Regions from separate parts of the Streptomyces sp. NPDC017676 genome, predicted to be linked through region 2. Evidence: riboswitches for the same ligand, from Rfam matches in the RefSeq annotation. Region 2 holds a riboswitch; each other region holds the start of a gene.

Region 1 (4,461 bases), on a different contig from region 2:
TTGAAGCAGAACTCGGCCTTCTCGCGGATGGAGGGGATGTTCTCCACGGCGGCGAAGGCGGCGGCGCGGTCGTCGGGGTCGGGGAGGTAGGTGTCCAGGAGGGTCAGGTAGAACTGGACGTGGACGGCCTCCTCGAACAGCTGCCGCGACAGGTAGAGCCGCGCCTCCGGCGAGTTGATGTGCTTGTACAGCGTCAGCACCAGGTTGTTCGCGACGATCGAGTCGCCCGTCGCGAAGAACGCCACCAGCCGGCCGATGAGGTGCTGTTCTTCGGGCGTCAGCTTCGCGAGGTCGGCGACGTCCGAGTGGAGGTCCACCTCCTCCACGGTCCAGGTGTTCTTGATGGCGTCCCGGTAACGCTCGTAGAAGTCGGGGTAGCGCATCGGGCGGAGCGTCAGTTCGAAGCCCGGGTCGAGCAGGTTCTGGTTTCGGGTGGTCATTACTGGCAGGCCTCGCAGGACTCGGGGTTTTCCAGGGAGCAGGCGATCGCGTCGGGGTCGGCGGCCTGCTGCACGGGGATGGGCTTGGCGGCCTGCGCCTGGCCCTGGGCGGCGCGGGCGATGCGCGTCGCCGGGCGGGAGCGCAGGTAGTACGTCGTCTTCAGGCCGGACTTCCAGGCGTAGGCGTACATCGAGGAGAGCTTGCCGATCGTCGGCGTCTCCATGAAGAGGTTGAGGGACTGCGCCTGGTCGAGGAAGGGGGTGCGGGCTGCGGCCATGTCGATCAGGCCGCGCTGGGGGATCTCCCAGGCCGTGCGGTACAGGGCGCGGACGTCCTCGGGGATCCAGGGGAAGTCCTGGATGGAGCCGTTGGAGTCGCGCAGGGCTTCGCGGGTGCGGGCGTCCCAGACACCGAGGTTCTTCAGGTCCTGCACGAGGTAGGAGTTGACCTGGAGGAACTCACCCGAGAGCGTCTCGCGCTTGAACAGGTTGGAGACCTGCGGCTCGATGCACTCGTACACCCCAGCGATCGACGCGATCGTGGCCGTCGGCGCGATCGCGAGGAGCAGCGCGTTGCGCATGCCCGTCTGTGCGATCCGCTCGCGGAGAGCGTTCCAGCGCTCGGGCCAGGACAGCTCGACGTCGTAGTGGTCGGGGTGGAGGACGCCCCGGGCGGTGCGGGTCTTCTCCCAGGCGGGCAGGGGGCCGTTGCGCTCGGCGAGGTCGGCGGAGGTCTCGTAGGCGGCGAGCATGATCCGCTCGGCGATCCGCGTGGAGAGGGCCTTGGCCTCGGGGGAGTCGAAGGGCAGGCGCAGTGCGAAGAAGACGTCCTGCAGGCCCATCGCGCCCAGGCCGACCGGGCGCCACTTGGCGTTGGAGCGGCCCGCCTGCTCGGTGGGGTAGAAGTTGATGTCGACCACGCGGTCCAGGAAGGTGACGGCCGTGCGGACGGTCTCGTCCAGCCGTTCCCAGTCGATGTCACCGGTCGCCGCATCCACGAAGGCGCCGAGGTTGACCGAGCCCAGGTTGCAGACGGCGGTCTCGCCGTCGTTGGTGACTTCGAGGATTTCGGTGCAGAGGTTGGAGGAGTGGATGACGTTGCCGGGTTCGGCGGTCTGGTTGGCGGTGCGGTTGGCGGCGTCCTTGAAGGTCATCCAGCCGTTGCCGGTCTGGGCGAGGGTGCGCATCATGCGGCCGTACAGGTCGCGGGCCGCGATGGTCTTCTTCGCCAGGCCCGCCGCCTCGGCCCTGCGGTAGGCGGTGTCGAACTCCTCGCCCCACAGGTCGACCAGCTCGGGGACGTCGGCGGGGGAGAACAGCGACCACTGTTCGTCGGCGTTGACCCGGCGCATGAACTCGTCCGGGATCCAGTGCGCGAGGTTGAGGTTGTGGGTGCGGCGGGCGTCCTCACCGGTGTTGTCCCGCAGCTCCAGGAACTCCTCGATGTCGGAGTGCCAGGTCTCCAGGTAGACCGCTGCCGCGCCCTTGCGCCGGCCGCCCTGGTTCACCGCGGCCACGGAGGCGTCCAGGGTCTTCAGGAACGGCACGATCCCGTTGGAGTGCCCGTTCGTGCCCCGGATCAGCGAACCGCGCGAGCGGATGCGGGAGTAGGACAGGCCGATGCCGCCGGCGTGCTTCGACAGCCGGGCGACCTGGTGATAGCGGTCGTAGATGGAGTCCAGCTCGTCCAGGGGCGAGTCGAGCAGGTAGCAGGACGACATCTGTGGGTGCCGCGTACCGGAGTTGAAGAGGGTGGGGGAGGACGGCAGGTAGTCCAGGCGGCTCATCAGCCCGTACAGGGCCGCGACTTCGTCCACGGAGCGGGGCGTGTCGTCCTCCGCCAGTCCGCTCGCCACGCGCAGCAGGAAGTCCTGGGGCGTCTCCACGACCTTGCGGGTGACCGGGTGGCGCAGCAGGTAGCGGCTGTGCAGGGTGCGCAGGCCGAAGTAGCCGAACCGGTCGTCGGCCGTGCGGTCGACCAGCGCGTCGAGGCGCTCGGCGTGCAGTCGCACGAACTCGGCGGTGCGGTCGGCGATCAGGCCCTCGCGGTGGCCGACCGCGACGGACCCGGTGAAGGACGTCACGCCCTGCGAGGCGGCCTCGTCCCGGATGGCCAGGGTCAGCAGCCGGGCGGCCAGCCTGGAGTAGGCGGGGTCCTCGGAGATGAGCCCGGCGGCAGCCTCCGTGGCCAGCTCCCGCAGCTCCGCCTCGTCGGCCCGAGCGGACCGGCCGCGCAGCGCGGCGGCGGCGACCCGCCCCGGGTCGGCGTCAGGCAGGTCGGCGGTCAGCTCGGTCAGGGTCCGCAGCAGCGCGGCACCGGGACCGTCGGTCTCCAGCTCGCTGACTGAAGCCGGGTCGGCTGGCGCGATGGTCACGTGGGGCTCTCCCTCGCTCGGCACGGGGCCTGGCGGAAGGCAGGGGCAGCCACGAGCGCGCACGGCGTCGCGTCCACCGGCCCACTCCACGAGGCCCGGACGTCAGAACCACCCGGGCCTGGGCGGCCGGGTGCACCGCCGGCAGGTCTTCGGACTCGACACCGCGTGCGGGGGCACGCGAGTACACCGTTGCGGGACAGTTCCGGATTCGCACCGGATTCCCCTGCGACGACAGCGAGACAGAGCATACATCTAGTGCCGGGCTGCCATGGCACCCCCAGATGTAGTGTCGACCCGGCCTCAGAGGGTCAACTCGTACGCGAGGAGTGCGATGTCGTCCCGGCCCGGGAGGGGATGCCGGTCCCGCTCGGGGGCGCGGACGAAACCGAGGCGGGCGTGGATGCGGTGGGCGGTGTGCGTGGTCCGCCGGGTGGGGAGGACCACGCGCACCCGGCCCGCGGTGGCCCGCGCGCTCGACGCGGGCCCGCACCAGCGGCCTCGCCGGCACCTGGCCCCGGGCCGCCGGGGTGACCGCGAGCAGCCGGATCTCTGCCTCTCCCGGGCCCGCGATGTCGGTCATGGGGCCACCGGCGCGGACGAAGGTGCCCCACCAGGAGGACGCCGTCACGAACGGCCGCGAGGACCTCCGCGGCGCCGGCCCACCGAGTCCGCCCGGGGGACACGGCGAGGATCCCTCGGAATCCGACGGGGCGCCTGCCGGGTTGCGGGGCGGAATGCCCATGTTTTCATGGAAGTAGGTGCTTCGTGGGGTCCTCCGTGCCGAAAGCTGGTCTCGGAAGGAGAACGCACCATGACGCGCATCGTCCGTCACCCACCAGGCAAGGAGCGGCCACGCAACGCGCCGATGGCGACGCTGTACGCGAGACGGGCGTGGCGCCGGGTCAGACGATTCCTCCTGGCCTACTGGCACCATCTGACCATCAGGTCGGAGGCCCGCCTCGACACCACCCGCCCCCGGAACTGGCGCAGATGGGCCTCGTACACCAACGTGAACCGGGTTGTCTGGGCCCTTGCCGCGCTCACCGTCCTCGCGTGGGTCGGCGAGGGCGTGTACATCCTGATCTCGCACCACACGACGGGGTTCGAGTCGTGGCGGAAGAACAACCAGGGCTTCGACGCCCTTCTCCGCTTCGTCGGTCCGGTCCTCTCCGCTTCGATCGCCGCCGCCCTCTTCCTGTTCTTCTGGTACTGGTGGACCAAGCGGCGCTACCTCGCGAAGGCGCGCAAGCACCCTCGCAGACTGGTGCCCACCGCCGGCCCCGACATCGCCGAGATCGTGGGCCGCGAGGAGATCGTCCGGGTCCTCGCCCAACGGCTGCGGCAGCGTGACACCCGCAGGCCGTATCTGCTCGTCGGCGGTGTGGGCACGGGCAAGACGGCCGTTCTGGTGCGGCTCACCGAACTGCTCGCCCGGCAGCACGCCGTTCCCGTGCCGATCCGGCTGCGGGACGCCACCGGCGCCGATCTCAACTTCGAGCGCATGGCCAGGGAACGGTTCGCCGAGGAAGCGCCCCGCGGCATCCTGGCACGCACCAAGAACGACCGGGTCTGGCAGCAACTGCTCGCCGACGACAAGGTGGTCGTCATCGCCGACGGCCTGGAGGAGGCGGTCCTCGACGAGCGCC
Region 2 (4,461 bases):
GCCGCGCAGGCCGCGTACTTCGTGCGGCACGGCGGCGACTGGCGGGCGGACGGCTGGACGCTGCCGCCCGCGCTGGACATCGAATACAACCCGTACGACGCGAAGCACAAGTGCTACGGGGTCGGCAAGGCCCGGATGGTCCGCTGGATCCGGTCGTTCAGCGACGAGATCAAGAAGAGGACCGGCCGCCGTCCCGTGATCTACACCACCACCCAGTGGTGGAAGCTGTGCACCGGGAACAGTCACGCCTTCTCCTCCTCGCACGCCCTGTGGATCGCCCGCCACGGCACCTCACGGCCGGGCGCGCTGCCGGGCGGCTGGCGGTACTGGACGTTCTGGCAGCACGCCGCCAAGGGCAGGCTGCCGGGTGACCAGAATCTCTTCAACGGCTCCCTGAGCCGGCTGCGGATCTTCGCGCGCGGCCGGTAGCCAAGGCACGCTTGGGCCGACGACAGGAAGCGGAACCTCACACGCGCGTTACGGACACCCTCACGCCCGCCTCAGTTCATCTTCCGTTCACCCAGGTTGCCTACGTTCGTCCAGCCAATGACCTCGAACGATTGCCTGGGTAAATGGAAAGCTTCTCGCTGATCCTCGCGATTGTGGTGGTAACCGCTCTCGCGTTCGATTTCACGAACGGTTTCCACGACACCGCGAACGCGATGGCCACCACCATCTCCACAGGCGCCCTGAAGCCGAAGATCGCGGTCGCCATGTCCGCCGTCCTCAACCTTGTGGGCGCCTTCCTCTCCGTGGAGGTCGCGAACACGATCTCCAAGGGTCTCGTCGACGAGACCGGCATCCGTCCCGAGGTCATCTTCGCCGCCCTGGTCGGCGCGATCCTCTGGAACCTGCTGACCTGGCTGGTGGGCCTGCCCTCCAGTTCCTCGCACGCCCTGATGGGCGGCCTGGTCGGCGCCACCGTCGCCTCCGCCGGCTTCGGCGCCGTCCACGGTGACGTCCTGGTCACCAAGGTGCTGCTCCCGGCCGTCGCCGCGCCGATCGTCGCGGGCCTCGCCTCCCTGCTGGCCACCCGGTTCTCCTACGGCGTCGGCGGCACCGCCGACGGCGAGGCCACCCGCAAGGGCTACCGCGCCGGCCAGATCGCCTCCGCCGGCCTGGTCTCCCTCGCGCACGGCACCAACGACGCCCAGAAGACGATGGGCATCATCACCCTCGCGCTCGTCGCGGGCGGCTCCATCGCCCCCGGCTCCAACCCTCCCACCTGGGTGATCCTCTCCGCGGGCATGGCCATCGCGCTCGGCACCTACATCGGCGGCTGGCGCATCATCCGCACCATGGGCACGGGTCTGACCGACCTGGAGCCGCGCCAGGGCTTCGCCGCCCAGACCAGCGCCGCGACCGCCATCCTGGCCTCCTCCCACCTCGGCTTCTCCCTCTCCACCACGCACGTCGTCTCCGGCTCGGTGATGGGCGCGGGCCTCGGCCGCAAGGGCGGCGTCGTCCGCTGGTCCACCGCGACCCGCATGTTCGTCGCCTGGGCGCTGACCCTCCCGGCCGCCGCGCTGGTCGGCGCGGGCGCCGAGTCCGTCACCGACCTCGGTGACTGGGGCACCGCCGTCGTCGCCGTCTTCCTGGTCGCCGCGAGCGCCGCCATCTGGAAGATCTCCCGCCGCGAGGTCGTCGACCACACCAACGTGGTCGAGGAGACCGGCGAACCGGCCGGTGTGGTCACCGCCGCCATCGCCGCCGTGACCCCGCCCCCGGCGGGCCTGGTCACCGAGGACCTGACGGCCACCATCCCCGCCCCGGCCACCGAACCCTCCCCCGCCGCCCCGGCCGCCCCGCCGGCCGCCGCGGTCTGACCCCGCGCACACGGTTACTGAAGGAAGCATCCCCATGAAGATCGACTGGGCGGCCCTCGGCTCCGTCTTCGGCGTCAGCCTCGCGTTCACGGTGGGCCTGGTGGTCCTGTTCACCCTCGGCATCAACGGCCTGTCGCGCCGCGAGAAGGCGGCGGCGCAGGGCGGGTCCGCGGCGCTGGCGGTCACCGGCGCGTACGTGTGCTTCGCGGCCTGCGCGGCGGCGGTGGCGTACGGGATCTACCTGATCGTCGTCAAGCCCTGACGGTCCGGAACCCCACATCGGCCCCGCCGGTCCACCGCTCCAGCGGAACCGGCGGGGCCTACGCATGTCCACCGGCCGACTCCCGGCTTCCGTCCGGCGGACCGGCGATGTGGGCCTCAGCACAGTCCGGCGTCCCAGGTCAAAGGCAAGTTGACGGCCGTTCCGGGCGCGTGGTGGACTGCCCAGGCCATGTACGGCGGCAAGAGAGGAAGCCGGTGCGAATCCGGCGCGGTCCCGCCACTGTCACCGGGGAAGAACCCCGGGAGCCAGGAACTCTCACCGCCGATTTCACGTCGAACCAGGGCGCGGACACCCTGAGTGAGGACACATATCGCCATGCTCGGCTGCCGATCGAGGACCCGCACCAGGACCGTTCCTGTCCCCACGGCCGGCTGAGCCGATGGGTGCCGATCGCGCATACGCGTACGGCGCCGCCGCCGGCGTCCTCGGTGACCTGCTCCTCGGCGATCCGCGCCGCGGGCATCCGGTCGCCGTGTTCGGCCGGGCGGCCTGGGCCGTGGAACGCGCCCTGTGGCACGACCACCGTGGCTGGGGCGCCCTGCACACCGCCGTGTGCGCCGGTGGAGCCGTTGCCCTCGGCGCGCTGACCGCACGCGCCGTACGCCCCTGCCGTACCGCTTCCGCCGCGCTGACCGCCGCCGCCACCTGGGCCGTCGTCGGCGGCACCTCGCTCGCCCGGGAGGCCCGCGCCATCGGGCGTGCCCTTGAGGCCGCGGACGTCGAGGCCGCCCGGGACCGGCTGCCGCACCTGTGCGGCCGGGACCCGCAGGCGCTGGACGCCGACGGCATCGCCCGGGCCGTGGTCGAGTCGGTCGCCGAGAACACCTCCGACGCCGTGGTCGGCGCGCTCGTCTGGGGCGCCGTGGCCGGGGTCCCGGGGCTGCTCGGGTTCCGGGCGGTCAACACCCTGGACGCGATGGTGGGTCACAAGTCGCCCCGCCACCGGCGCTACGGCTGGGCCTCCGCCCGCCTGGACGACATCGCCGGCTGGCCGGGGGCCCGGCTGACCGCCGTACTCGCCGCCGTGGCCGGACCCGATCCGCGCGGCGCCGTGCGCGCCTGGCGGGCGGACGCACACAGGCATCCGAGCCCCAACGCCGGGCCCGTGGAGGCCTCCTTCGCGGGCGCCCTCGGCGTGCGCCTGGGCGGCACGCTCTCCTACGGCGGCCGGGTCGAACACCGCCCGGTGCTGAACGGCGCCACCGGACGGCCGGTCCGCGTCACCGACATCGACCGGGCCGTACGGCTCTCGCGCCGCGTCGGCCTGCTCGCGCTCGGCACCACGCTGGCCGCGCGCGCCCTGATGAAAGGACGTGGGAAGTGAACGGTGGTCTCCTCGTCGCCGGCACCACCTCCGACGCGGGCAAGAGCGTCGTGACGGCCGGCATCTGCCGCTGGCTGGTGCGCCAGGGCGTGAAGGTCGCGCCGTTCAAGGCGCAGAACATGTCCCTGAACTCGTTCGTCACGCGCGAGGGCGCGGAGATCGGCCGGGCGCAGGCCATGCAGGCCCAGGCCTGCCGGGTCGAGCCGACCGCGCTGATGAACCCGGTGCTGCTCAAGCCCGGCGGCGAACAGAGCAGCCAGGTGGTGCTGCTGGGCAAGCCGGTGGGCGAGCTCAGCGCGCGCGGGTACCACGGCGGGCGCCAGCAGCGCCTGCTGGGCACGGTGCTGGACTGCCTCGCTCAGTTGCGGGGCACGTATGACGCGGTGATCTGTGAGGGGGCGGGGAGCCCGGCCGAGATCAACCTGCGGCGGACCGACATCGTCAACATGGGGATCGCGCGGAACGCGCGGCTGCCCGTGCTCGTCGTCGGCGACATCGACCGCGGGGGCGTGTTCGCCTCCTTCTTCGGCACCGTCGCCCTGCTCTCACCGGAGGACCAGGAGCTGGTCGCCGGGTTCCTCGTGAACAAGTTCCGGGGCGATGTCGGCCTGCTGGAGCCGGGGCTGGACATGCTCCGGGACCTCACCGGGCGGCGGACGTACGGCGTGCTGCCCTTCCGGCACGGGCTCGGCATCGACGAGGAGGACGGGCTGAGGGTGTCCCTGCGGGGCACGGTCCGGGAGTCCGCCGTGACGCCCCCGGTCGGCGAGGACGTGCTGCGGGTCGCCGTGTGCGCGGTCCCGCTGATGTCCAACTTCACCGACGTGGACGCGCTGGCCGCCGAACCGGGCGTGGTCGTGCGGTTCGTGGACCGGCCGGAGGAGCTCGCGGACGCCGATCTCGTGGTCGTCCCGGGCACGCGCGGGACCGTACGGGCGCTGGAGTGGCTGCGGGAGCGGGGGCTGGCGGACGCGCTCGTCCGCCGGGCCGCCGAGGGACGGCCCGTCCTCGGCGTCTGCGGCGGCTTC
Region 3 (4,461 bases), on a different contig from region 2:
GGGCGGCGGCCTCACCCCCAGCCCCGCTCCGTCGGCCGGCTAGGTCCTGTCGTCAAACTCCCGTCGTCCGCCCGGAGGGCGGGCCGTGCGGCGTCAGGTGCGTGCTCTCGCCGTGCCGGCCACAGGCCCTCGTACCGGGCGTACTCGGGTCTGGGGCCGGTGCGGCGAGAGTGCGTGCATGGCGTCGCGCGGCAGACGGGAGTTCGACGACAGGGCCTAGGCCAGCCACACCGTGGTGTCCGGCGGCAGGACCCTGCCCTCCGGCAGCGGGGCGCTGCTCAGCAGGACCTCGCCCGGCGGCAGCGGTACCGGCTCGGTGCCGAGGTTGGTGACGTTCCGCCAGGTCTCGGTGCGGCCGAAGTCCAGGACGTCCGCGGGCGCGTCCGGCGTCCAGGTCAGCGTCTCGCCCTGGAGGAGCTTGCGGCGCAGCCGCAGGGCCGAGCGGTACAGCTCCAGCGTGGAGCCCTCGGTGCCGGCCTGCGCCTCCACGGCGTAGGCCGCGAACGTCGCCGGCTGCGGCAGCCAGCCGGGCCCGGGCCCGAAGCCGTACGACGGTCCGGTCGTCGTCCACGGCAGCGGCACCCGGCAGCCGTCGCGGCCCTTGCGGACATGGCCGGTCTGCTCCCAGATCGGGTCCTGGAGCACCTCGGTGGGCAGGTCGGCGACCTCGGGCAGGCCGAGTTCCTCCCCCTGGTAGAGGTACGCCGAACCGGGCAGCGCCAGCATCAGCAGGGTCGCCGCCCGGGCCCGGCGCAGTCCGGCCGCCGTGTCGATCGCGGGCGCGGTGCCGCCGGACAGCAGCCAGGCGGCCGGGTCCGTGCCGGCCGGCAGCACGAGCCGGGAGGCGTGGCGTACGACGTCGTGGTTGGACAGCACCCAGGTCGCGGAGGCCCCGGCGGCCCGGGCCGTGACCAGCGAGGCGGCGATGACGTCCCGCAGCTCCTCGGCGTCCCAGCGCGCCTCCAGGTACTCGAAGTTGAAGGCCTGGCCGAGTTCGTCCGGGCGGGCGTACAGGGCGCGGCGGGCGCCGGGCACCCAGGCCTCGGCGACGGCGGTGCGCGGCGGGCTGTAGGCGTCGAAGATCTTGCGCCAGTCGCGGTAGATCTCGTGGACCTCGTCCCGGTCCCAGTACGGGTGACTGCCCGGCGGCACCAGCGGCAGGGCCTGCTCGCCGGTCGCGCCGATGCCGCCGATGTCCCGCAGCGGATCGGTGAGGTCCTTGGCCAGGCCGTGGGCGACGTCCACGCGGAAGCCGTCCACGCCCCGGTCGGACCAGAACCGCAGGGTGGTGCGGAAGTCGGCGCGGACCTCCTCGTCGTCCCAGTTGAGGTCGGGCTGTTCGGGGGCGAACAGGTGCAGGTACCACTCCCCGTCGGGCACCCGCCGCCAGGCGCTGCCGCCGAACACCGACTGCCAGTCGGTGGGCGGCAGTTCCCCGTGCGCACCGCGTCCCGGCCGGAAGACGTACCGTTCCCGGGCGGCGGAGCCGGGCCCGGCGCGCAGCGCCTCCTGGAACCAGCGGTGCAGGTGGGAGGTGTGGTTGGGGACGATGTCCACGACGACCTTGAGCCCGAGCCGGTGGGCCTCACCCACCAGGGCGTCGAAGTCGTCCAGGGTGCCGAGGCGCTCGTCGACCCCGCGCGGGTCGATGACGTCGTAGCCGCCGTCGGCGAGTTCGGAGGGGTAGAAGGGGCTCAGCCACAGGGCGTCCACGCCGAGGCCGGCGAGATGGCCCAGCCGCTCGGTGATGCCCCGCAGGTCGCCGAGACCGTCACCGTCGGCGTCGGCGAAGCTGCGCGGATAGACCTGGTAGACGACGGCCTGCCGCCACCAGTCGGGGTTCCTGGACGAGAGGTCCGGCGAGAGGTTGGCCATACGGGCTCCCAGGGACGGACGACAGTACGGAATCTGTATCTGTCCACATTGCCCGGAAAGGGAACCTTGCGCGGGCCGTTCAGCCCACGCAGTGCTCCAACAGCCCCCGGACGTCCGCGTCCACCACCCGGTACCGCACCACGCGCCCCTCCTTCTCCCCCGCCACGACCCCGGCCGCCCGCAGCAGCCGCAGGGCCTGGGAGACGGCGGGGTCGTTCATCCCCGTGGCGATGGCGAGGTCCGACACGGCGAGCGGCCCGGTCCGGTGCAGCGCGACCAGCAGCGCCAGCCGGTTGGCGTCGGCGAGCAGCGAGAAACGGTCGGCCCAGGTGCGCAGGCGCCCCGCCTCACCGATGGCGGCGATCGCCTCGCACACCCGGTGCCCGTCGATGGAACGACGGTCGGCTCGGTCGGCAGGCACGAGATGCATGGGGCCAGTCTGGCAGGCCCTCACTGTGATCTTCGATACCTGCGCAGATACGCAGCTATGCAGGAAACCGCGTACCCCTCTACGGTGGGCGGGCCGTGGTGTTCGGGAAGTCGATGGAAGGTCGACGCGGCCCTCGCCACTGTGATCGGGGAGTTCCCGTTCCGTCCGGCACCGCCGGGCCACTGGTCGCAGACCGGGAAGGCAGGAACGGCGGACGTACGACCCGTAAGCCAGGAGACCGGCCACGGCAGCTCACGAAGTGATCCACGAGGTGCTGGAGCGTGAACCCATGGCCGATGCCGTTTCTTTCCGCTGGCGACGCGAGGACACCGTCAAGACGGTGGGACTGCTGGCGGTGATCGTCGCCCTGCACGTCGTCGCGTTCGGGATCCTCTACGTCCTCGTCGCGCCCGAGCACTACAAGGTGGGGACCGATGTCTTCGGGGTCGGGCTGGGCATCACCGCCTACACGCTCGGCATGCGGCACGCCTTCGACGCCGACCACATCGCGGCGATCGACAACACCACCCGCAAGCTGATGGCCGACGGCAAGCGGCCGGTGTCGGTGGGGTTCTGGTTCGCGCTGGGCCACTCCAGCGTGGTGGTGCTGCTGGCGCTGCTGATCGCGGGCGGCACCTCGCTGGCCGGGAAGGTCATGAACGAGGGCTCCACCACCCACCAGGTGCTCGGCTTCCTCGGTACGACGGTCTCCGGCACGTTCCTGTACCTCATCGCCGCGCTGAACCTGGTCGCCCTGCTGGGCATCCTGAAGGTCTTCCGGGCGATGCGCGCCGGCGCGTTCGACGAGAAGGAGCTGGAAGCGCACCTGGACTCGCGGGGGTTCATGAACCGGGTCCTCGGCCGGCTGACGAAGTCCGTCTCCCGGCCGGGGCAGATGTACCCGCTCGGCTTCCTCTTCGGCCTGGGCTTCGACACGGCCACCGAGGTGACGCTGATGGTGATGGCGGGCTCGGGCGCGGCGGCGGGACTGCCCTGGTACGCGATCCTCTGCCTGCCCCTGCTCTTCGCCGCCGGGATGAGCCTGTTCGACACCCTCGACGGCACGTTCATGAACTTCGCCTACCAGTGGGCGTTCTCCAACCCGGTCCGCAAGGTCTTCTACAACCTCGCCATCACCGGCCTGTCCATCGCGGTCGCCTTCTTCATCGGCACCATCGAGCTGGTCGGCGTCCTGCACGAGAAGTTCGGCCTGCACGACGACGTCACCGGCTGGATCGCCGGCCTCGACCTGGACAACGTCGGCTACCTCATCGTCGGCCTGTTCGTGCTGGTGTGGGCGGCGGCGCTGGCGTACTGGAAGGTCGCCCGGGTGGAGGAGCGCTGGGCGGTCTCCCCGTCCGCCGCCGAGTAGCCCTAGCGCGCGACCGTCTCCAGGTACAGCTTCACGTACCGGTCGGCGTTCACCTCCAACGCCACGTCGATCAGGGCGCGTTCGTGGCCGCCCTCGTAGATCTCGGACTCGCCGAGGCGGGTGCGACGGTCGACGACGGTCTGGCCCCGGGTGGGGCCGGGGGCGAGGGAGACCTCGACCGGGAGCAGGCTGGTGGTGATGCCCTGCGGATCGGCGACCGCGCACACCGCGCCCGCGTCGCCGAGGCCGCCCGCCTCCTCCGCCTGAGGCGGCTCGCCCTGGTGGGCCGGCCGGTGGGCGAGCAGCTCACCGGCCAGCCGGGTGCCGGGCTCGCTGCTGGCGCGCAGCCGGTGGACCTCAGCGCTGTCCACGACGACCTGCTGGAAGACGTCCAGGCCGTACATCGTGATCGGCACCCCGGCGGTCAGCAGGACCGCCGCCGCCTCGGGGTCGTGCCAGACGTTGAACTCCGCGACGGGCGTGGCGTTCCCGGTCGCCACCGCCCCGCCCATGAACACGATCCGCTCGATGTTCCGGGTCACCTCGGGGTGGGTGCGCAGCAGCAGGGCGATGTTGGTGAGCGGGGCGGTCGGGATCAGCGTCACCGGGCGCGGGGAGGCCAGGATCTCCCGGCGCAGGAGGGTGACGGCGTCGATGTCCACCGGGACCCGGGTGGGCGCGGGCAGGCCCAGGTCGCCCATGCCGTCGGCGCCGTGCACCGGGGCCGGGCGGGCCGGCTCCAGCAGCGGGCGCTCGGCGCCCCGGGCCACCGGGATGGCGGGGG

What was found. A riboswitch is a leader RNA that binds a small molecule or an ion and turns the genes downstream of it on or off. The one in region 2 is predicted to bind cobalamin.
Region 1: another riboswitch for cobalamin. It lies ahead of ACH4LD_RS27255 (ribonucleoside-diphosphate reductase subunit alpha); the one in region 2 lies ahead of ACH4LD_RS18005 (cobalamin biosynthesis protein).
Region 3: another riboswitch for cobalamin. It lies ahead of ACH4LD_RS20780 (HoxN/HupN/NixA family nickel/cobalt transporter); the one in region 2 lies ahead of ACH4LD_RS18005 (cobalamin biosynthesis protein).

Annotation. Positions count from the first base shown of each region.
Region 1 is NZ_JBIRJA010000013.1:69,126-73,586, forward strand. It holds gene ACH4LD_RS27250 (ribonucleotide-diphosphate reductase subunit beta) at 1-440, opposite strand, end outside; gene ACH4LD_RS27255 (ribonucleoside-diphosphate reductase subunit alpha) at 440-2,815, opposite strand; cobalamin riboswitch at 2,938-3,093, opposite strand; partial or broken gene ACH4LD_RS27260 (GNAT family N-acetyltransferase) at 3,116-3,474, opposite strand; gene ACH4LD_RS27265 (ATP-binding protein) at 3,627-4,461, shown strand, end outside.
Region 2 is NZ_JBIRJA010000007.1:380,440-384,900, reverse strand. It holds gene ACH4LD_RS18020 (lysozyme) at 1-429, shown strand, start outside; gene ACH4LD_RS18015 (inorganic phosphate transporter) at 573-1,826, shown strand; gene ACH4LD_RS18010 (hypothetical protein) at 1,861-2,088, shown strand; cobalamin riboswitch at 2,245-2,385, shown strand; gene ACH4LD_RS18005 (cobalamin biosynthesis protein) at 2,489-3,433, shown strand; gene ACH4LD_RS18000 (cobyric acid synthase) at 3,430-4,461, shown strand, end outside.
Region 3 is NZ_JBIRJA010000009.1:72,550-77,010, forward strand. It holds gene ACH4LD_RS20765 (DUF4142 domain-containing protein) at 1-43, shown strand, start outside; gene ACH4LD_RS20770 (glycoside hydrolase family 13 protein) at 217-1,875, opposite strand; gene ACH4LD_RS20775 (metalloregulator ArsR/SmtB family transcription factor) at 1,955-2,305, opposite strand; cobalamin riboswitch at 2,385-2,567, shown strand; gene ACH4LD_RS20780 (HoxN/HupN/NixA family nickel/cobalt transporter) at 2,595-3,677, shown strand; gene ACH4LD_RS20785 (nucleoside hydrolase) at 3,680-4,461, opposite strand, start outside.